3 regions of the Paenibacillus aurantiacus genome follow, and region 1 is predicted to be linked to each of the others. Evidence: riboswitches for the same ligand, from Rfam matches in the RefSeq annotation. Region 1 holds a riboswitch; each other region holds the start of a gene.

Evidence for each region. A riboswitch is a leader RNA that binds a small molecule or an ion and turns the genes downstream of it on or off. The one in region 1 is predicted to bind cyclic di-AMP.
Region 2: it holds a riboswitch for cyclic di-AMP, as region 1 does, so the genes downstream of both, ACFFSY_RS24595 (C40 family peptidase) here and kimA (potassium transporter KimA) in region 1, are expected to answer to the same signal.
Region 3: it holds a riboswitch for cyclic di-AMP, as region 1 does, so the genes downstream of both, ACFFSY_RS07075 (KamA family radical SAM protein) here and kimA (potassium transporter KimA) in region 1, are expected to answer to the same signal.

What each region holds. Positions count from the first base shown of each region.
Region 1 covers NZ_JBHMDO010000022.1:291,154-298,846, forward strand. The annotation lists gene ACFFSY_RS12895 (NADH:flavin oxidoreductase/NADH oxidase) at 1-549, shown strand, start outside; gene ACFFSY_RS12900 (LTA synthase family protein) at 882-2,747, shown strand; gene kimA (potassium transporter KimA) at 3,367-5,193, opposite strand; cyclic di-AMP (ydaO/yuaA leader) riboswitch at 5,359-5,534, opposite strand; gene ACFFSY_RS12910 (SDR family oxidoreductase) at 5,819-6,622, shown strand; gene ACFFSY_RS12915 (response regulator) at 6,736-7,693, opposite strand, start outside.
Region 2 covers NZ_JBHMDO010000039.1:160,748-168,440, forward strand. The annotation lists gene ACFFSY_RS24590 (sensor domain-containing diguanylate cyclase) at 1-2,462, shown strand, start outside; cyclic di-AMP (ydaO/yuaA leader) riboswitch at 2,746-2,916, shown strand; gene ACFFSY_RS24595 (C40 family peptidase) at 2,922-3,455, shown strand; cyclic di-AMP (ydaO/yuaA leader) riboswitch at 3,530-3,700, shown strand; partial or broken gene ACFFSY_RS24600 (C40 family peptidase) at 3,817-4,239, shown strand; gene ACFFSY_RS24605 (SDR family NAD(P)-dependent oxidoreductase) at 4,489-5,274, shown strand; gene ACFFSY_RS24610 (aminotransferase-like domain-containing protein) at 5,364-6,821, opposite strand; gene ACFFSY_RS24615 (DMT family transporter) at 6,946-7,693, shown strand, end outside.
Region 3 covers NZ_JBHMDO010000015.1:43,529-51,221, reverse strand. The annotation lists gene ACFFSY_RS07095 (GDYXXLXY domain-containing protein) at 1-626, shown strand, start outside; gene ACFFSY_RS07090 (hypothetical protein) at 797-1,063, shown strand; gene ACFFSY_RS07085 (GH25 family lysozyme) at 1,138-2,073, opposite strand; gene ACFFSY_RS07080 (phosphatase PAP2 family protein) at 2,264-2,881, shown strand; cyclic di-AMP (ydaO/yuaA leader) riboswitch at 3,113-3,334, shown strand; gene ACFFSY_RS07075 (KamA family radical SAM protein) at 3,533-4,717, shown strand; gene ACFFSY_RS07070 (MDR family MFS transporter) at 5,089-6,618, opposite strand; gene ACFFSY_RS07065 (alpha/beta hydrolase) at 6,907-7,693, shown strand, end outside.

The sequences.
Region 1 (7,693 bases):
ATCGAGCTGCACGGCGCCCACGGCTATCTGATTCACCAGTTCCACTCGCCGTCCATCAACGATCGGACGGATGAATACGGCCAAGACAAGGCGCGCTTCGGCGTAGAGGTCATTCGCGCAGTGAAGGCCGAGATGCCGGAAGGCATGCCGCTCATCCTCCGCGTGTCGGCGATCGAATACATCGACGGCGGCTACGACCTGAGCGATCTGCTGCCGGTGCTTGCGCAGTACAAAGCGGCCGGCGCCGACGCGTTCCACGTCAGCACGGGCGGGGAAGGACCGGCTGGCAAGCGCAAGCCGGGCAATTATCCGGGCTATCAGGTGGCGTTCGCGCGCGAAATCAAGCAGGCGCTCGGGCTGCCGGTCATCGCCGTCGGCAACCTCGACGATGCGAAGCTGGCCGAATCCGTCGTCGCAAGCGGCGATGCGGATCTGGTCGCGGTCGGCCGCGGGATGCTGCGCGACCCGTACTGGGCGTATCATGCGCTGCGCGCCAATGGCGAGACCCGCCGGGGCATTCTGCCGAAGTCTTACTTGCGCGGCGAATAAGCCCGTGCCAAATAGCGGCAAAGCGGCGGTCCGATAACGGTGCCGCTCACGGTGCCGATATCGGCGGTTCTGGCGAAATGCCGCATGCCGCGCAATCGGTATCATGCAGCGCCGCCGCTGCGTATACCCCCATCTGGGGAGGCTGCCCTTGTCTGCGATACTAACCATGCTCCTGCCAGGGGCATGGTTTTTTTGCTGTCTTTGCACGCTATTACCAGCGGATGGAAGCGGTATTTCCATTTTGACATCAGCCCACGGCGGGCGCATAATATACAATGTTATTCGGTTTACTGGCGGAAGGCAGATTGTTTGGGGGATAGGGAGGTGCGATCATGTCCTTATCGACGACGCATCGTCTGATAAGCACGCGACCGTTCATATTTTTTACGATTATTATGCTCATTAAAGGGTATTTGGCTTGGCACGTCATCTTTGACACGACGCCGACTTGGCAGCCGCTCGTCACGGAGCTGCCGTTCTGCTGGCTGGCGTTTTGCTTGCTGGAGTGGTTCGCATCCAAGCGCAAGCTGATCTATTACATGGCGCTGAACCTGCTGTTTACGAGTATTTTCTTCGCAGTCATTATGTATTACAAATATTTCGGCGTCATCGTGACGTACCATGCGCTGGAGCAGGTGAATCAGGTGACGGCGGTCAAGGATAGCGTGTTCGAGCTGCTGGACCCGTATTTCTTGTTCATCTTCACCGATATTATCTTGATTCCGCTGCTCATCTACCGGAGCGCGAACCATCGGCTCTGGCGGCACCGGAGCGCCCGCAGATTGAACCGCGGCACCGTAGGGGTCTTGTTCATCGTCTCCGCGGCGCTATGCCTGCTCAACATTTGGCCGAACCGGGCCAGCATGAACGAGATCAAGCAAGCCGAAGAGATGGGCATTCTCAACTACGAGGCGTTCACGGTAGCTGATCAGCAGGACGAGACGATCGTCGCGGCGGATCAGATTACGCAGGATGCGATCGACGCGATGAAAGGCATCCAGGAGCCGGCGTCGCCGAATTTGACGGGAGCGGCCGCAGGGCGCAACGTCATTATCGTGCAGATGGAGGCGTTCCAGAACTTCTTGATCGACTTGAAGATCGAAGGTCAGGAAGTGACGCCGAATTTGAACAAGCTGGCGCGGGACAACTTCTACTTCCCGCATTTCTTCCAGCAGGTTGGGCAGGGCAATACGTCCGATGCGGAATTTGTCGTGAACACGTCGTTCTACATCCCGCCGCACGGCGCGGCGACGATGCAGTATGCGGACAAGGCGCTGCCGAGCATGCCGAAGCTGTTGGAGGCCAGCGGCTACGAATCGTACAACTTCCACACGAACGACGTAGCGTTCTGGAACCGGGAGAATTTGTACAAGGCGCTCGGCTTTACGCACTACTATGACAAAACATTCTTCACCGAAGAAGATAAGGTGTTCTTCGGCGCATCCGACGAGGTGCTCTACCGCAAGACGGCGGAGGAGTTGAAGAAGAAGCAGGACGCGGGCACGAAGTTCTACGCCCACGTCATCTCGATGACGGCGCATCATCCCTTCTCCATTCCGGAGGAGAAGGATAAAATCAAGCTGCCGGAGCGTTATCAGGGCACGTTCGTCGGCGATTACATTCGCGCGCAGAGCTATGCCGACTACGCGCTGGGCAAGTTCATCGAGGAGCTGAAGGCGAGTGGCGTGTGGGAGAACAGCATCCTGCTCGTCTACGGCGACCACCTGGGCCTGCCGAAGTATTCGCTCGACAGCGACGATAAGGCGCTGATGGAAGAGATCTACGGCCGGGCGTATACGTATACCGACATGATCAACATCCCATTCATTATCGCCGGCGACAACGTAACTTATCCTTCTCGGCAGCAGCAGATCGGAGGCCAGTCGGACGTCATGCCGACGGTGATGAATTTGCTCGGCATTTCGATCGAAGATCATGTTCACTTCGGGCAGGATTTGCTCAATCAGAAGACGTACAACTTGCTTCCGCAGCGCTATTATTTGCCGTCGGGCTCGTTCCTGAGCGGGCAATCGCTCTATATCCCGGGCGTCGCGTTCAAGGATGGCCTAGAATATCCGCTGACAGGAGATGGGGCGAAGCCGGTCGAGACCGTCACGCAGCAAGATTACGACAACGCGCTCAAACTGCTGCAGTATTCGGACAGTTACGTTCAGCAGCTGCCGGACCGTCAAGAGTAGGGGGCCGACGTTGGTTTGAGCCCGTCAATACAACAAATACAACAAGAAAGCAGGGTGCCATTGCGGCCCCTGCTTTCTTGTTGTGTAGGCAATTATGCAGCTGATCATTTTGGGTTTGAAACGTAAAGCGGACGAAAGCTTTGTCCGACAGGACAATCGCGGGCTTACCCCGAAAGGACACTTCGAAGACGGCCGCGTAACGAAAGACGGTATATCGGGTTGTCCTAAGCGTTTTCCGGCGGAAAGCGTGCTTCGGAAGCATACGCTGAGCCGGGGCCCTATGGTTCCCCTCGGCGGAGAGTAATGCTGTCATGTTAAGGAAAAACGTCCGGTGAAGCCACATAGGCCTAAAGTTGACAGGCTTATGTCTTAGGACTGACTTCAGGCCCACAGAAGCTTTGTCCGCAAGGACAAAAGCGTGCCATGCTCAAAAGCAAACCGCCGACCACCAAACGACCGCGCTTTCGCGAAAAGGGGAGTCCAGAGGGCGAAGTCCTATGGTTCCCCTCGGCGGAGGGGGAAGGGGGAGGGAGCAACAAAAGTGGGGCCCAAGGGGCGGATTCCCTTCTTAACCTGATAGCATTACGGCGGAGGGGGAAGTGAAGGGGGGAGGTCCCCCCTACTTCTTCAAATGGTACGGCACCGTTGTCACAATCACGTCGCGCCGGTACAGCAGATGGGCGCGGATGAGCAGACTGGACTGGTTATGCAAAATATTGTGCCAGCCTTTCTTCGGAATGAACTGCGGGATGATGACGGTCACCTGCACATTCATCTCGCCCGCTTTGCGCTGTACCGTATCGACGAATTTCGTCAGCGGCTGGATAATGCTGCGGTACGGGGAGTGCAGCGTAACAAGCCTAACGTCCGGCTGCCACTGTTTCCATTTCTCCTCGAAGGCTGCCTCGTCCTCCCGCTCGAACGGCACGTAGACCGCGATGATCTGCTCCGGTTTCAGCGATTTGGCGTAGCGCAGCGAATTCTCCACGACATGGGTAATGCCCGCCACCGGCAAAATAATCACGTTACCCTCGACCGTAATGGGTGGCTCGCACGTCGATAGCCGTAGTTGATCACCAACGGCATCGTAATGTTTGCGAATGTTGCGGAACAGCATAATAATGAGCGGCAAGAACACTAATACGGGCCATACTTGCCAGAATTTCGTGAGGAAGAACATCAGCGTCACGACGAGGCAGATCAGCGCGCCGATCCCGTTAATCGTCAGTTTGAGTCTCCAGCCCTCCGGCTTCTGCCGTATCCACTTGAGCATCATGCCGGTCTGCGACAGCGTGAACGGAATGAAGACGCCGACCGCATACAGCGGAATCAGGTGCTCGGTCTGGCCGTTGAACACAATAATAAGCAGGATCGACGACAAGGCCAGCATGAGAATGCCGTTCGAATAGCCGAGGCGGTCGCCTCGCACGGTGAACATCCGCGGAATGAACTTATCCTTGGCGAGACTGACCGCGAGCAGCGGGAACGCGGAATAGCCGGTATTGGCGGCCAGAATCAGAATGAGCGCCGTCGTGCCTTGGACGAAGAAGTACATGGCATTGCGGCCGAACGTCTGCTCCGCGATCTCCGAGACGACGGTTACCTGGGGGTGCGGCGTAATGCCGTAATACCAGGCCAGGAAGACGATGCCCGAGAATAACAGCGCCAGGAGCAAGCCCATCGCGGCGAGCGTCTTCGCGGCGTTGTTGGGGGCGGGCGCTTTGAAGTTCGGGATCGCGTTGGAGATCGCCTCCACGCCCGTTAGCGCGGAACTGCCCGAGGCGAAAGCCTTCAGCAGCAGGAAGAGACTGATACCCGCGACAGGCGTGCCGATGGATGCGTGAAGCTCCGGCGGCACATGGCCGCTGGCGATATCGTAGAGGCCGACGCCGATCATGATGAACAGCGCGAGTACGAACAGATAGACCGGGTACGCCAGTACCGAAGCGGATTCGGTCACCCCGCGCAAGTTCAGAATCGTGATGAAGATGACGAACACGATCGCGATCGGCACGGTATAATCGTGCAGCGACGGGAACGCGGACGTAATCGCGTCCGTGCCGGCCGATACGCTGACCGCGACCGTCAGAATGTAGTCGACCAGCAGCGAGCCGCCGGCTATGAGTCCGGGCCAGATGCCGAGATTCTCCTTGGAGACGACGTAGGCGCCGCCGCCGTGCGGATAGGCATGGATAATTTGCCGGTACGACAGAATGAGCGCCGTTAGCAGCACCAGCACGCCGATCGCGATCGGGATCGAGTACCAGAACGCGATGGCCCCGGCCGCCATCAGCACGATCAAAATTTGCTCCGGTCCGTAAGCGACCGAGGAGAGCGCGTCGGAGGATAGAATCGCCAGCGCCTTCGTCTTGTTCAATTTCTGTTCGCCGAGCTCTGTCGACTTCAAGGGCCGCCCGATTAATAATCGCTTAATTGCGGTAAACACGCGCTTTCACCACCCGAAAGAATCATTGTATTGTCTTTACCCGTGCCCACGCGCGTCCCAAAACCTCTTTTTAAAGGTTAGGTTCTTCACCTTGGACGCGTTTTATGAAACGCCAAATAACGCAGAGGTAAGACCCCTGCGTTCACGGTGCGAACGATGAGTGTTAGACCCCCTCTAATGACGCTTACGAGGTTAGCTGTCGGATTCGGGCGGTTAGAGTCGCCCTACGGCCGCCGCGCTTCTTGCGCGAGAATGGCCGATTCACCCCGGTGAGCGCCGTGTGGCGGCGTTCACGATTGGTTCCCCCGTTCTCCTGTTCGGAGATTCAGCGATGCTGGTTGCTAGTACGGAAGCTATCATACTCCCGGGAAGCGCTGCATGTAAACGGACGCGGAATCGTGCGTTGGGGCTTGGATGGCGATATTTGGCTGGGGGCAGCGCTTACATGAGCCGTTATCGCAGCGAAGATCCGTTTATCGCGGTTATTGTCGCGTTTTCGACGATATCAGGCGGCAAGACCTATAACGCGCGCTTGTCCGTTCGCATAGACTTTCATGTTTTTGGGAAATACCAAACGGGTATTAAGTGGAAGCACAGTCAAGTTAGCGAGGAAGGGGCATGTGGCATGGCACAAGCAAACGGGCAAGGCAGGGTTCAAGGGAAAATCGCGCTCGTAACCGGTGCGGGATCGGGGATCGGACGCGCTGCGGCGTTGCGGCTGGCTGAACAAGGCGCCAAGGTGGCGCTGCTCGACCGGGAAGAGGAACGCGTCGCAGCCGTGCTGGCGCGCATCGAGAAAGCAGGCGGCGAGGCGATCGCGATCGGCGCGGATATTTCGAGCAACGACGACATGGAGGCCGCATACCGGAAGGTAGCGGACAAGTGGGGGCGGCTGGATATCGTCTTCGCTAACGCGGGCATCAACGGCGTGCTTGCGCCGATCGAGACGATGACGCCAGAGGAATTCGGCACGACGATCGACATTAATCTCAAGGGGACGTTCTTTACGGTGAAGCACGCCATTCCGGCGTTGAAGGCACAAGGAGGCAGTATCATCGTCACCAGCTCGATCAACGGCAACCGCGTCTTCTCGAACATCGGTTTCAGCGCATATAGTACGTCGAAAGCCGGACAAGTCGCGTTCACGAAGATGGCTGCGCTTGAATTGGCCAAGTTCGGCATACGCGTCAACGTGATTTGCCCGGGCGCGATCACGACGCATATCGACCAGAACACGGACCGCAAGCCGGAGCTTGCCGAGGTGACGATTCCGATGGAATTCCCGGAAGGCGACCAGCCGCTTGAGGACGGGCCTGGCAAGCCGGCGCAGGTGGCGAATTTGGTGCTCTTCCTGGCCTCGGACGAATCCAACCACATCACGGGAACGGAAGTGTACGTCGACGGCGCGGAATCGCTGCTGCGAGGGTAAGCAGCATAAGCGAGGCCTTGCATGCTAGCTGCGGTGTACATGGAGTTCCGAACGAAAACGAAGGGCTGTTCCGTTCGTCGTCTTGGAGACGCGTGCGGAACAGCCCTTCTTGTCTAGGAGGTGGAAAGCAGACGGTAACGCTGCAGCAGCCGCTTGACGGCTTCGAACTGCAGCGGTTTGGCCAGGAAGTCGGCCATCCCGGCTTCCAAGCAGCGCTGGCGGTCAGCGGGGAGGACGTTGGCCGTCATGGCGACGACGACGGGCGAATGCGGCGGTCCGCTCGCGGCGAGAACCTGGCGGGTCGCCTCCAAGCCGTCCATGACCGGCATGCGCATATCCATCAGAATGAGCGCATACCGGTTCTCGGCTGATTTGGCCACGGCCTCGCCGCCGTCCGCGGCCACATCGGCGCAGATGCCGAGCTTCTCCAGCATGCCGATCGTCAGCCTCTGATTGATCTCATTGTCGTCGGCAACTAGCACCCGAGGCGCCCCGCCGCCGATCGCCGGTTCGCGCTCATCCGGCAAGACCTCGAGGCTGCAGGATAACTCCCGGTTGCCGGACTCGAACAACGAGGCGAAGCTGATCTCCGGAATGCGCGAAGGCAATCGGCCGTCCAAGCCCGTACGCTCGGCTCTGGCTGACAGCCTGCCTGCGTTCTCAGCTGCGGCGCCTGCTGAATCGGAGCCGGCGAAGCTGGCGTCTTGATCGGCCGCGCCTGGATTGGGCATCGGGATATCGACGGCACCCATTAGGGACGCCGCTGCAGGATTCTCCAACGCCTTTACGACCGATTCGGATTCCGACAACGCGTCATGGAACCAGCCGGGCTGAGTCATCCAGGGCGTCAGATCGGTACCGTTATCCTGACGGCTGCGTTCGTCCTCACTGTATGGCTTGACGGTCACCGTGAAGCGGAAGGTGGCGCCGGCGGCTTCGTTCGTCTCGACGTGAATCGTCCCGCGCATCAGCTCCACGAGGTTTTTGCAGATCGCAAGGCCAAGGCCGGTTCCCCCGTATCGCCGGGTAAGCGACGTATCGACTTGCGAGAACGGCTGGAAGAGCAGCGGC
Region 2 (7,693 bases), on a different contig from region 1:
TGACGAATTGCGAGAAGGAGCCGATCCATATTCCCGGACGCATCCAGCCGCATGGCGTGCTGCTTGCGTGCCATTCCGCCGACGATTACCGGATCGTGCAATGCAGCCGCAACGTGAGCGAACTTCTCGACATGCAGCCCGAGGAGCTGCTAGACCACCCTCTTCACGCGCTGCTCGGCGAAGCGCAGTCCGCCTTGGTCGCGATGGAGGCTAGCCGGGCGAAAGCTGATCCTTTTAAGCTTCATTATTTGGATTTGTCGCTGGCGATCCAGGGGGTGGAACAAGCATTTTGCGGAATTTTGCACGAGAGCGACGGCTTTCTGCTTCTGGAGCTTGAACCTGCCCTTCCGGAAGAACAAGCGAGCAGCCTGAACGATTTCGAATGGATTCAGACGTTCTTCGGCAAGCTGAAGCAGGCGGGTAACCGGTTAGAGGCGAGTCGATTCGCGGCCGAGCAAATCAAGCAGATGCTCGGCTACGACAGGGTCATGATCTACGAATTCGATCCGGCGTGGAACGGGAAGGTCATCGCGGAAGCGAAAGAAGCCCATATGGAGCCTTATCTCGGACACAACTATCCCGCATCGGACATCCCGAAGCAGGCGCGTGCGCTGTATCTCCGCAATTGGCTGCGAACGATCGTGGACGTTCATTACGAACCGGTCGACCTCGTTCCCTCGCTTCGCCCAGATACGGGCCAACCGCTCAATATGAGTTTGTCTACCTTGCGCAGCGTCTCCCCAATGCACATTGAATATTTGCGCAACATGGGCGTCGGCGCGACGGTGACGATCTCGCTTATCCATAACAACGAGCTATGGGGACTTATTACGTGTCATCATGAAACGAAAAAATACGTGCCGCATCGAGTTCGCAATTTGTGCAATTTCCTGGGCGAATTTTTCTCGCGGGAGCTCTATCAGCGCCAACAGCTGGATGCCTATGAGACAGAGCTGCGATTAAAATCGCTCTCCACCCGCATCGCGGCCATCTTCATCAGCGAACCGACGCCCGCCCGCATCATGGAGCAGCTGGAGCAAGAGCAAGCTGCCCTTCTTACGCTTATGAACGCGAGCGGCGCCGCAATCAGCTACCATAATCATCTGGCGCTCTACGGCGACACGCCTTCCGCGCAGCAAGTCCTCGAATTGGCGGCCTGGGCCAAAGAGCGAGCATCCGAGCACGTCCACCATACGTCGGAGCTGCCGCTTGAATTCGCACCGGCCATCGGGTATAAGGCAACCGCATCAGGCATGCTCTATCTGGCCTTGTCCGCTGGACACAAGGATTTCATCATCTGGTTCAGACCTGAAGTCGTCCAGACCGTCGAATGGGCGGGGGACCCCGCCAAGGCGGTCACCCGTGCCGAGGACGGACTGCGCGTCTCGCCGCGCAAGTCGTTCGAGAAGTGGCTGCAGACCGTCGTTTCTACCTCTGCCCCATGGCTGGATAACGAGCTGCGTCTGCTGCCCGAGCTGAAGTCGATCATTTTCAAACGGACGCAAGCTCAGCTTCGTCAAGCGGAGGCGCTGGCCGAACAGCATCTCCAGGCGGTTCGGGATAACGAGAAGCGATATCTCCAGTTGATGGAGTATTCGCCCGTCGCCTTCTTCGCCGTGACGGATGGCAAAATCGTCTACGCGAATCAACAAGCAGCCGAGCTTGTCAAAGCCGCTCAAGCCGAAGATTTGATCGGACACCGCGTTCTATCGCTGCTTCGGAAGGAATCCCAACTGGCAGCCCAGATGAAGGATGGCACGCTCGGCCGCACGCTCGTCACCACCGTGAGGATGACGGTCGAATGCTTCGGTGCCGAGCATTTGCTCGAGACGAGCATGGCGCAAGTTATTTATAGCGGCAAGCCATCGATACTGGCGATCGCGCGGCAAGTCGAACACAAGCAAGGCACCGAAGAGGAAGCCATCTACCGGGATACGGCCAGCCAGCTGCAAAGCATCATCGAAACAGACGTGCTGACGGAAATGCCGAATCGACGCTTGTTCGAGAATCGGCTGCTGCAGTCATGGGATCTCGGCCGAATCAACGGGCATACCTTATCCGTTCTTATCATTGATATCGATGGCTTTAAAACATACAACGCCCTGTTCGGGCTGCAAGGCGGCGACACCTGCATCCAGTGGATCGCGGATGTGCTGCGCGCTTGCGCCTACGCGGACGACGAGACAGTCATCGCCCGTTATGAAGGCGGCACGTTCGCCGTTCTCACTTGCGGTCGCGACGCGGAGCTGACACTGGCACTAGCTGAACAAATCCGCCAAGGCGTCGCCGGCATGCAGATCCCGCTAAACCAAGGCGGCGCCGGCGATTACGTGACGGTCAGCATTGGCTGCGCCACGTCCGTGCCCGCGGCGTCGAGCGGTCCGGCGGATTTATTTCATTCGGCGCAGAAGTCTCTTCGTGCAGCCAAGTCCGGCGGCCGCAACCGCGTTATGCATGCCTGACTTAGTCGCCCGATGCACTTATAGGTTCGATAAGCATGAAGAAGAGGGACGCCCGCGATTGCGGATGTCCCTCTTGCGCGTTTGCCGAATCGTTCTCTTCGGTTGGATTTTACTCGACATGAGACTGACGACACCGCCCTACTTATTCCCTTATTGCCCAAGATTGTTCTGCAATAATGTCCCGCTTCGCTATGACCCGGGAACAATTTTTGACCCGACACTATTAAGGAAAGCACACGGACTCCCAAATTTTATGGGTGTATTTCCGTCTCGGGATCATGCTAATCTGAGTGGGCCAAAACTTCGGGACAACATGCCGGAGTGCGGGGGACGCAAGATTCGCAGCCGCGGTTAACGACGCGCTGCTTGGGGTGAACCGCCGATATCGGCGCAGGGCTGACTCCTTCGGCCCGAACCCGACAACTAACCTCGCCGGCCAATCTAAGGAGGAATTATTCGATGAAGAAGATCGTAATCGCTGCAACCATTACAGCCATGTCCATGATCGCCGCCGTTACGCCGACGCTCGGCATGACCGCGCACGCCGCCACCGCGGCTACCGCCCAGAGCGTCATCAACGCCGGCATGAAATATATCGGCACACCGTACGAGTACGGCTCCAGCCGTTCGGATACAATCACGTTCGACTGCTCCGACTTCGTTCGCCAGGCTTTCCTGGACGCGACCGGCGTGAAGCTGCCGGCCGACTCCAGAGGCCAGGCGACCTATGTGAAGAACAGAGGCGGCACGACGACCAACTGGAGCAGCTTGAAGCCAGGCGACGTAATGTTCTTCATGAGCTATAAAGGCACTTCCAAATCCGCTTATGCGGGTATCAATAAATCCGCCCAACGCATCACGCATGTCGGCATTTATCTGGGGAATGGCAAAATGATGAACACGTATTCTAATCAAGCCGGCGGCGTTACGATCAGTAAAGTGGCCGGCACGCATTGGGAATACCGCTTCGTGTTCGGCGGCAGCGCGATTTAAATGAAGGAAAGCCGGTTCAATAGCGACCAGCACTGCCAAATTGTATGTCTATACTTTCAATTCGACATCGTGTTAACCTAACAGAGCCAAAACTTCAGGACATTAACCTGAAGTGCGGGGGACGCAAGATATGCAGCCGCGATCAACGCCGCGCTGCTTGGGGTGAATCGCCGACATCGGCGCAGGGCCGACTCCTTCCGCCCGAACCCGACAACTAACCTCGCCGGCCAATCTAAGGAGGAATTATTCCATGAAGAAAATCGTGATCGCAGCAACCATTACAGCCATGTCCATGATCGCCGCCGTTACGCCGACGCTCGGCATGACCGCGCACGCCGCCTCCGCGGCTACCGCCCAGAGCGTCATCAACGCCGGCATGAAATATATCGGAACCCCATACGAGAACGGCTCTAGCCGCTATAATACAAGCACCTTCGATTGCTCCGACTTCGTCCGCCAGGCTTTCCTGGATGCGACCGGCGTGAAGCTTCCGGCCGATTCCAGAGGTCAGGCAACCTATGTGAAGAACAGAGGCGGCACGACGACCAACTGGAGCAGCTTGAAACCAGGCGACCTGATGTTCTTCATGAGCTATAAAGGCACGTCCAAATCTGCTTATGCAGGCATCAATAAATCCGCCCAGCGCATCACGCACGTCGGCATTTATCTCGGGAACGGCAAAGTGCTCCATACGTACTCCAAGCAATCCGGCGGCGTCACGATCAGCAAAGTAGCCGGCACGCATTGGGAATACCGCTTCGTGTTCGGCGGCAGCGCGATCTAAGTTGTAGCTAGTTTGCGCGAAGCACCATGCATATATTCTGTCCTATCAAGACACGTCTCTAACCGAGGCGTGTTTTTGCTTTGGGGAAGCATGTACAAACTCGCAGGCAAGGCAGCTGTTTTCCTCACGCGTAATCGAATACCCGTGAAAATTGTCGAAAAACATTGGCACACTTCTCCTTTCGCACGCTATACTTAAGCCATTCTGTCATGCGTGGCAGTCAGATTAGCTTGGAAGGATGAAACCATCGTGTCTACAACGGCATTAATCACCGGCGCGTCATCGGGTATCGGGGAGCAATTCGCCTGGCAGCTCGCCCAAAAAGGAAATGATCTTGTGCTGGTCGCGCGCTCGAGAGATAAATTGGACCAGCTTGCGGCAGGAATATCGGCCAAACACGGCGTGAACACGCACGTTATCGCGGCAGACCTAAGCGAGCCCGGCGCGGCGCATCGCCTCCATGCGGAAACCGCCAAGCTCGGGGTAACGATCGACCTGCTGGTGAACAATGCGGGATTCGGGCTGAGCGGCGAATTTCTGAATCACCCGGTCGATGCATATCGAAATCAAATCATGCTGAATGTGAACGCGCTTATGGAGATGACCCACCTGTATCTCGCCGATATGGCCGCGCGAAAGTCAGGCGCGATCATTAACGTCGCCTCTCTCCTCTCGTTCATGCCATTCCCTTATTGTTCTGTCTACAGCGGTACGAAAGCATTCGTACTCTCCTTCACCGAATCGCTGTGGGAGGAATATCGTCATCGCGGCGTTCGGGTGCTCGCGCTCTGCCCAGGTCCGACCGATACGAATTTCTTCCGGACCGCAAGCGAAGTCGAGACCAAATCCAAGCGTACGCCAGCCCAAGTTGTCTCGACTGCCCTTCGAGCGTTGTCGTCGAACAAAGGGTTCGTCATCGATGGCGCGAACAATTATTTCACCGCGCTGCTCGGACGCGTGCTGCCGCGGGCGACCTTGGCCAAAATCTTAGGCGCGGCCATGCGCAAATCGATCGAACAACGCAGCAAGACGTAACATTCACGTACAAAGCCTATAGCAAATGCATAACGGCCTGCTAACATCCAGCAATAAGCATGGATGCTCGGCAAGCCGTTTATTTTGCGTTATAAGAATCGATGCTCCACACGAATCTCATCGGCGATCGCGATCAACCGATGCACACCTTCCGCTAGTTTCCCTTCATTCAAATAAGAATAGCTCAATCTCATTCGATCGTTCATACCGCCCAGCGGATCGCAAATGCTCCCCGGCACGAAGGCGATCGACCGGGACAAGGCGCGCCGCAACAGTTCGTCGACCGGGATGTCTCTTGGCAGCCGCAGCCATAAATTCAGACCGCCTTCGGGGCTTGCCCAATGCCAGCCGGTATCCGCGAGCTGCGACTCCATCGCCGTCTTGCGAAGCTCGAGCGCCGTGCGCAGCTTGACGACATGCTCCTGCAGCCGCGTCGAGAAGAAATAGTGCTGGAATATCTTCTGGTTGAGCAGCGGCGTGCCGTTATCCGACAGCGCCTTGACCGGCGCAATCGCCTCCATCAGCGCAGGACGCGCCGCAAGCACGGAGATGCGAAGACCGGGCGCGACGTATTTGCTGAAGCTTCGAATATAGAGGACATACCCTTCCGTGTCGTAATAGAACAACGGCGGGGGCGGGGGACTGCCGAAGTAAATATCGTGATAGACGTCGTCCTCTACGAGCAGGCACTGATACTTCTCAGCCAACTCGACCAGCCGTTTGCGCTGCGCGGCAGGCACGGTATAGCCGGTCGGATTTTGATAAGTCGGATTCATATAGAACAACCGCGGACGCTCGGTCTTCATGAACCGCTCGACCTCGTCCAAGTCGTAGCCTTCCGGCGCAATCTCGACGGGCAGCAGCGTAATGCCCTGCTGGTGGAAAGCGTCGATCGCCGGCGAATACGTCGGCCGCTCGATCAGCGCCTTGTCGCCCGGCTTGGCGAGCGCGCGGGATACGAGATCGATCGCCTGCTGGGACCCCGTCGTAATAAGCAGCTCGTCGGGATGCACGCTAATGCCGTGTTTGGCCAAGAAGAAGCAGGCGAGTTCTTCTCGCAGCTCAGGGTCTCCGAGCACGGTGGAATAGGTACTCAGCACACGCGGATAAAGGTCGAAGACTTGCTTCACGTAATTGGACAAATACGCGTTGGGCAGCAGATTCGGGTCGATGAGCGCTTCCGACATCTGATAGTCGACCTGCTGCCGGTGGATGTCCGATAGTCGGCTCCGATTCACGTACAGCGAACGCGCCTTGTAGTCCCAATCTCCGGCATGAAGGGACTCGCTCGATGCCATCGAATGCGACTTGACGTAATACCCAGATTTATATTTGGCTTCTATAATGCCTTCCTCCGCTAACTGTCTGTATGCCTTGAGCACGGTTAAGCGGTGCACCTCCATCCGCTCTCCCATCTCCCGAACGGAAGGGAGCTTGCCGCCTGGAAGCCACTTTCTCTCTTTAATCCCGCTGCGTATCGTCTCGTATACCGAGTTCGCCCGCCGGCTGCCTATTTCGGCTTGCGCCATTCCTCTCCTTGAAGCCATCTGCTCGCCTCCATCGCCTTCTTCATCGCCAGCTTCTTCACCAGCCAAAATGACGTTTCTGTTCTATTTAACAGCCATCTGTTCTATTGCCACCTATTATAGTATACAAAAAGGAGGAAACGCTATGATACTTACCGCTTACTTGCTCATGTGCGCGATCTTCGGCACGACGTTCCTGGCCATTAAAATTGGGGTGGAAGCGGGAATGCCGCCATTCTTCGCCGCCGGCCTCCGTTTCTTTATAGCGGGACTGATCCTGTTCACCTGGCTTCTCGTCAAGCGCAAAGCAACGCTGCGCATGCTGCTTGAGCCCAATTTCTGGCTGATTGGCCTGGGCAGCACCTTCTTCACGTTCGCCACGCTGTACTGGGCGGAGCAGCACATCGATTCCGGCATCGCGGCGATGCTCTCTGCTACCGGCCCCATGATGATTCTTGTGCTGCAAAGCGCGATCGCCCGCCAGTCGCCGCCGGGCGGCGCATTTCTCGGCTGTGCCATCGGATTCGCGGGCGTCTTCGTACTGCTGCTCCCCAAGCTGGGCATAGGAAGCGATCCGTTGTGGCTGCTTAGCTGTCTGCTCGTGCTCCTGGGCGAGCTTGGCTATGCAGCCGGAAGTTTATTTACGCGTAAGGTGATGATGGCAGCGAAGGAGACCCCGCCGATCGCGGTCAATGCCGTTCAGATGTTATTCGGCGGATTGTCGCTGCTGTTGTTGTCAACCTTCACCGAAGACTTTCGCCTCGAGGCGTTCGGTTCATGGTCCGGCATCGGTTCGCTGGCCTATCTGATCGTCGTCGGCTCCATGCTTGGACATAGCATTTACGCGTGGCTGCTGAAGACGACCAACGCCTTCTTCCCTTCTACTTGGCTGT
Region 3 (7,693 bases), on a different contig from region 1:
CCGTCAAGTATTACGATACTGCTTGGAAGCTATTGCATAAATCATTCAGCCTCGCGCTGGCCGGCGCATTAGCCATCGCGCTGACGGCGTTCTACGATCGTCGGTTCGGCGGCGGGGCAATGGCGACAGTCACGCCGGTACCGCGCTTGCGCGCCAAAGTCTTCGTCTCGATTCTGCTCCTCCAAGGCGCATTGCTGGGCGGCATGATCGCGGTCAACGAGACAGCGCTGGCGAGCGGCGTGACGGTCAAGCTGGAGCTGGCCCCGCTGGACCCGCGCTCGCTGCTGCAGGGCGATTACGTGCAGCTGAATTACGGGATATCGACGCCGCCGCAGAAGGAGGTCCCCACCTTGGAGGAGCTCGGGTACGGCGCCAAGATCAAGGTCGTGCTCGCGCCGGACGCTGGGGGCGTCTATCGGTTCAGCCGGCTGTACCTGGAGGGAGATGCGCTCCAAGACGGCGAGGTCGCGCTTAATGGCAAGTGGGAGGGGTTCCGGATCGAATATGGCATCGAACACTATTTCATACCGGAAGGAACGGGAGCGGACGTGGAGCGCACGGCCAAATTCGCGAATGTCGTTGTCAGCCGGTCGGGCAACGGCATGATCGTCGGCTTACTCCCCTAATAAGCGGATTGGAAATACTACATAAGAGGCGGCGTTCGTGAGGGCTCCGCTTTTTTTGTATGCCGGCAACGTTTAAATCCCGGCAGGAAGGGGGACAATAAATTGACAACAAGAGGTGTAACACGCTATGCTATTTTACATAAAAATCTTGAAAATAGGCGGTCTGAACAATGGCATTCAACCCGAAAATCACGGACATGCAAGTGTCGGATATCAATGACAAAACGAAACTGTACCAGTACGTTGTGACCCTTCATGACAAGTCGAAATATCGGTTGTTCCTTAGCAAAAACCCGGAGTGGAATCTGCAAGCGGCCAACCGTCTGCTGAATATCCCGTGCCCGATGTGCCGCAAGGATTACTATTGCAAGTGCATGGATAAGCACCTCGACAAGCTCGAGGCCGAATTCCTGTCCCAAATTGAGAAACAAGCGTAAGCTTTCGTCCCAATGAGAAGCCGCGCCCGCCGAGCAGCATGCTGCCAGGCGGGCGCGGCTTTTTGTTCGGCTCGCTATCCGCGGTAATAGATATAGACCTTCTTCGTCTCGCCGTCCCAATAGGCGTTTCCGCCGAGCAAGTTCGCCGCCGTGCGCACGGGGACGTATGTCGTCGAATCGATCACGGAGAAGTTGTCGACGGCGGTCGCGCCGAATTGCGGCTGCTTCTCGACGTTATCCCAACTGACCGGATTGCCTGTCGCCGCTCCGATCTGGCGAAGCGGGGCGAATACGTGGCCCTCGATGGTGCGTCCGTATCCGGCGAGTTTGTCGTTGATGACGATTTTGATCGTATCTGGCTTCGTCGTATCGACGTCTTCTACTTCAGTGTGCGTACCGGTGTATTGATCGAAAAAAGCGCGTTCCATGACGTTCAAGTCGACATTGCCGCTTATGCCGTCCGTCTGTCCGCTCTGCGAATATTGAAAGACGGCCCAACGTCCCCAGGTGCCATTGTCCATCGGCTTGTTCACGCCGTAGTGGGCGACCCAGAGCGGATATTCGGCCAGCTCCTTGCCGAGATAGGATCTCGCGAAGCTCGCGCCGGAGTAGATCATGACGGGATGTCCGGTCTGCTTGCGCACGTCCTCCAGCCAAGCGTCGACCCAGTCGGTGAGCGCCGCCGCGCCGATGGAGGACGCCGCGCCCTCTACGTCGAGCACGTGGGGGAAATCGGCGTCGTAGCCGCTGATCGTGCCGACGAAGTGCGCCGCTTCGGCGCCTGGGGTGTTGCGCTCCGGATGCGCGTAGTGATAAAACCCGATCTTCACGTCCGCCGCCTTGGCGCCTGTGACGTTGCGTTCGAAACGAGGGTCGGTCGAGCTGTTGCCCTCCGAGGCTTTGATGAAGGCGAATAACTTGCCAGCCGCTTTGACCCGGCTCCAATTTACGTCGCCCTGATACCTGCTCACGTCAATGCCATTGACATTGCTGTCGCTTCTCGCCTGCATATCGCCATCCTCCCTTATTATGATCAGTCTATGCGGCTTGTCGCGCCTCCGACACGGCTAGGCTGCCCGGGTGGCGAGGATTTATGGACGGATTTCACTCCTGCATGCACTTGGCCTATAATAAGTATTTGTAAACGTGCCGGCTCGTACCGGACCTTATACATAAATTGGCCTGGGGGTTCTTATCATTATGCTGTGGTGGGTGTATTTGATTTTGGCGGCAGCGGGGTTTGAAGGCTTGGCGATGCTCGTATCGCGTGAGAAATTGATGCGTTTCGACTTGGCGGTCATCGATTTCATCCAAGGTATGGAATCGCCGGGACTGACGTCGTTCGCCAAGACGTTGACGACGATCGGCTCGAGCAAAGTCGTCATTCCGCTTGTGCTCGGGACGGCGGCAATGCTCTTCGTCGTGCTGAAGCATCGGAAAGAATTATATTTGCTGATCGGCGGCATGTTCGGCTCGACGCTGCTGAACGAAGGGCTCAAGCGGCTCTACGAGCGCGCCCGGCCGGACATTCATCGGATCATTGAGGAGACGGGCTACAGCTTCCCAAGCGGGCATTCGATGGCGGCCTTCACGTTCTACGGGCTGCTGACGTATTTGCTATGGCGCCATATGCCGTCGAAGCGGTGGCGCGGCGTACTCATCGCGTTCAGCGTTTGCATGATCGGCTGCATCGGCATTTCCCGCATCTACCTGGGCGTGCATTATCCGTCCGACGTGCTCGGCGGGTATTGGGTGAGCGCTTGCTGGCTGGCCATGTGCGTCAAGCTATTCCGCCGTCTGGCGCATGTGCGTAAGTAGCGGAGCGGTGACCTGCATATAGCCGTAGCACACCCGGCTTCCAGCGATGAAAGCGAGTGTGCCTGATTTAACTTATGGGAGCAGACGCTTGGATTATGACCGCTTAGATTAGGACGGTCTATTTTTATGGAGGTGCGGATTGGGAACCGGGCGGTGCGTCCGGGACGACGAGCGGTTATGGAGAGGTGGAAGTTTGATTATTCGTTTGACAATTCAGACAGATCGAGGTAAACTTATCGTACGCTTAATTCCCGTGACGCCAAGGAACGGGAAGCGGGGGAACCAATTTCGGCCCCGAACGCGCTTCGCTTGCTTCGCGCAGGAGAGGATGCGGCGGCCGGAACGCTTGCAGGTCTATGTGCCTGTTGGCAGGGGCGAGTCGTTACGCCGGTAACGTAGGGAACCATCTATCCCGAGTCCGTCAGCTAACCTCGTCAGCAGAAGATGGGTCCCGTGATCAGCACCAACTTCGCTCACATTCAGGAGACCCGAATTGACGGGTCTTTTTGTTGTTTCATGAAGACCCGGTTGTAGTCCGCAAGCTTGCCGCTCGTTACACGGGGGCTTATGGGCGCATGCGCTGGTCTTTTTTTCATGAAGAGGCCCTTATCCGTTATCGATTAACTAATACAGGAGAAGGAGGTTTCTGCCATGCCAAGCCAGGACCCAATGAATCCAGCCGTCATGCGGGCGTCGACTGCCCCTGCCGGTGGCCAGCCGCGGATAGACGATGTTCTGCTCCGCTTTCCGGAGGAAGCGGATTATTATTCGAACCTTATTGATTGGAACGATCCGGATGATCCGCTTCGTCTGCTGCACGAGCCGGCGAACCGGCTGGACGGACGCGCCGGGGCAATCCCGCCGCACGACGACATGCGGGATACCGTGCCGGGCTGCCAGCATGCGTATGGTTCGAGCGCGCTGCTGAACATCGCGCCGGAGTGGCTGACCGACTCAGCCAATCTCGAGCCGGGACTTGCGTACATCGCCAGTCATCCGGAGATCAACCACGTGCTGCTCAGCGGATTCGACAGCTTCGGTCTCTCTCTGCAGCAGCTGACGATTCTGCTTGGCCGGCTTCGCGCGATCAGCCACGTGCAGATTATTCGGTTGACAACGGAACTTCCGGTTCGTCAGCCGCGTCGAATATACGAGAACGAAGCGCTGCTGGAGCTGCTGCGCGCGTATTCGACGCCCGAGCGGCGGATCTACGTCACGGTGCATATTACGCATCCTCGCGAATTGACCGCGGAAGCCAAGACGAGCTTGGAGTCGCTGCAGCAAGCGGGTGTCATCGTCGTGAACCGGACGCTGTTGATGCGCGGCATCAACGACGATGCCGTTGTGATGGGCGAGCTGCTCGACAAGCTCGTCTGGGCCGGCGTGGCGCCGTATTATTTGACCATGGCGGATCCGAACGGCGTGCACGAGACGCATGCGCTGCCGCTGGTCCGCGCTTATGAATTGGTCGAGGAAGCGAAGGCGCTCACGAGCGGGCTCGGCAAACGGGTACGCTTGTCGATGAATCATGCGTCCGGCATCGTTGAAGTGCTGGCCGTGGAGGACGGCCGCGCGTATTTGAAGCTGTACCGGGCGGGCGATGCGCGGCAGGGGCGTTTTCTCGTGCGGGATTGCGGACCGGAGTTGACTTGGTTCGACGAGCTGCATGAAGCCGAAGCGGCGGACGCCGCCGCGGCCGAATCTGCTGCAGGCGCAGTCCTGGACGCGGGCGGGGATATCTGGACAGAGCCCGTGCCGGATTTGCGCATCGAGTGGAAACCAGGCGAACGCAGCGAGGAGATCGTCTCGATCAACATGATGCCGATCGGGGATTGACGCGCAAGTGATCGCATAATGGCAAGGAAGAGGAAGAGGACAACCGGCAGGCCGAAGCGGCAGCCGGTTGTTTGGCGTTCGGAGGTACGGATGTAGGATGGCGAGAGGCTGATCGCGCATCGGTGAGCGTGCCAGCAGGCGTACACATTCGGTGGATTGGAGCGCGATAGTAATCTGTAGCGCATTATCGGAGAGGAGACGTCCCTCCGAAAAACCAGTGTGGATTCATGCGCGATAGCGATCCACAGCTCATTAACGGAGGCGAATCCCGCCGAAGAGGTCGCGATAGCTCGGTATCGGGGGAGCCTAATGCATGCCAAATAGGCCCGGAACAGACTTGCTGCTTCCGGGCCTTGCTCTATCGTGAGGCGTTAGTGCGAAGCTGCATATTCGGCTTCTTCCGCCGCCGGATCCATGCGTTCCTTGCTCATGATCCACGCGCAGACGAAGGCGAGCGCGGCCGGGATGATGCCAATCGCGAACGTGAACGTGATCGAGGACGAAAGGCCATCCGTGATTTTGTCCAGCACATCGCCCGGAATGTTCTGGCGGACGGCCGGGTTCAACAGCGCATGCGGATCGCTGAAGTCGAGCCCTTCCGGCACGGTTTGGTTGCTGCCGGCGAAGGAGTCGGTCAGCTTACGCGTCAGTGCGTGGCTCTGCAGAATGCCGAAGATCGTAATCCCGAGCGTCATGCCGAGCGAACGCAGGAAGTTGAGCGTCGAGCTCGCGGCTCCCCGCTGTTTGGCGGAGAAGGAGTGGATGGCGGCGTTGCTCAGCACGGAGAACGACGCGCCGATGCCAAGACCGACCAATATCATATAGGCCGTCACGGTGACACGGGATGAATCCGGCGACAGCGTCGTCAGCAGGGCAAGGCCCACGACGAGAATAAGCAGCGTCGGGATCATGATCGAGCGATACGGCAGCTTGGTGAGCAGGAAGCCGCCGCCCGTGGCGGTGACGACGGACCCGAGCATCATCGGCAGGAGCACGAGGCCGGAATTCGTTGCGCTGCCGCCCAGCACGCCCTGGATGAAGATCGGGATGTATACCGAAGCGGTGATGAACGCTGCGCCGCTCAGCATCGCGATCAGGTTGCTCGAAGCGTACAGGCGGTTGCGGAACATGCTGAATGAGATGATCGGCTCTGCTGCGCGCGATTCGATGAATAGGAATAAGGCGCCGAAGACCGCGAAGCCTGCGAACAAGCCGAGGATTTGGCCGGAGCCCCATGCGTATTCTTTGCCGCCGAGTTCCAGCGCGAAGATGAGACAGACGATCGCACAGATGAGCGTGAACGCGCCGGACCAGTCGATCGGCTGCTTGCTGTGCTCGTGCGATTCCTTATAGAAGAACGCGATCATCGCGAAGGAGAGCAGGCCAAGCGGGAGGTTGATATAGAAGATCCATTCCCAGCCGATGTAATCGGTAATGTACGCGCCCAGCAGCGGGCCAAAAATACTCGACATGCCGAAGACGGCGCCGAACAAGCCGCCAAGCTTGCCGCGGTCTTGCGGAGGGACGGCGTCGAACATGATCGTGAACGTAATCGGGACGAGAGCGCCTCCGCCGATGCCTTGAATGACGCGATAGAGCGATAGCTCGACGATCGAGTCCGCGGTGCCGCACAGGATTGAGCCGAGCATGAAGACGATGATGCCGAAGACGAAGAAGCGTTTGCGCCCGTACATATCGGACAGCTTGCCGAAGATCGGCATGCCGGCCATCTCGGCGACCATGTAGGCCGAGGTCACCCAGACGAATTTGTCCAAGCCGCCCATCTCGCCGATGATCGTGCCCATGGAGGTCGCGACGATCGTGTTGTCCATCGATGCCATCAAGATGGCAAGGAGGAGGCCTGCGATGACGATGCCGGGGGATTTAGGTTTTGTGTTCATGTGGTTATTATTTCCTTTCTCGCTTGGATTGGTCCAAGTGTGTCGGCCGATGCGTTTTCCATATTTGACCTTCACATATGATACCTTGGAGCCGCGTAATTTAAAACAGTTCTTTTTCGGTTAATTTCAGTATAGCCATCTATTCCTGACAACAGTTTGTCAGGGTTCGAAGGGCCAGTCTCTTTTTTCTCCTGCGTCATTGTCCATTCCCGCTTGGACGAGAGCCACGGCGGGCGGGTATACTAATGAGAGAAGGATCATCCAAGTGTGGAAAAAGGGGGTAAACGCATGATCCACAAAGAGCTCGATTGGAGAGCGGCGGACGGCACCCGCATGTACGGCTGCGAGTGGACGCCTGAGCTGGGTGCGTCCGTCAAAGGCGTCGTCGCTCTCGTGCACGGTATGGGCGAGCATACGGGGCGTTATGAGCATGTGGCAGGCATGCTCGCGGCTGACGGGTGGGCGGTGCTCGCGTTCGATCAGCGGGGACACGGGCGAACGGAAGGCAAGCGCGGCCATACCCCCGCCTACGAGGCGCTGCTCGAAGGGGTGGATTGGCTGCTCAAGCAGGCGGCCGAGCGCTATCCGGCGCTGCCGCGCTTTTTGTTTGGACACAGTATGGGCGGCAACGTGGCTATCAACTATCTGCTGCGCCGACAACCGCCGCTGGCCGGAGCGATCATTACGGGACCGTGGCTGAAGCTCGCCTTCCAGCCGCCGAAGCTATCGGTCGTCGTCGGCCGGATCGTAGAGAAGGTGTATCCGGGCTTCTCGAATGCGCGCCCGCTGGCCGTGCAGAACTTAACGACCGATCCGGAGATGGCGAGGCGTTATATCGAAGATCCGCTCGGGCACGGGAACATTACGGCGGCGTTCTTCTTCGGCGTGCAGCGGGCGGGGCTTTGGGCGCTTGAGCACGCGTCCGAGCTGACCGTGCCGATGCTGCTCATGCACGGCGGGGACGACAAGGTGACTTCGCTGCCTGCCAGCCAGCAGTTCGCCGAACGCGCGGGCGAGCTATGCGAGTTCATGGCCTGGCCGGGCTTTAAGCACGAGCTGCACAACGAGCGCGGTC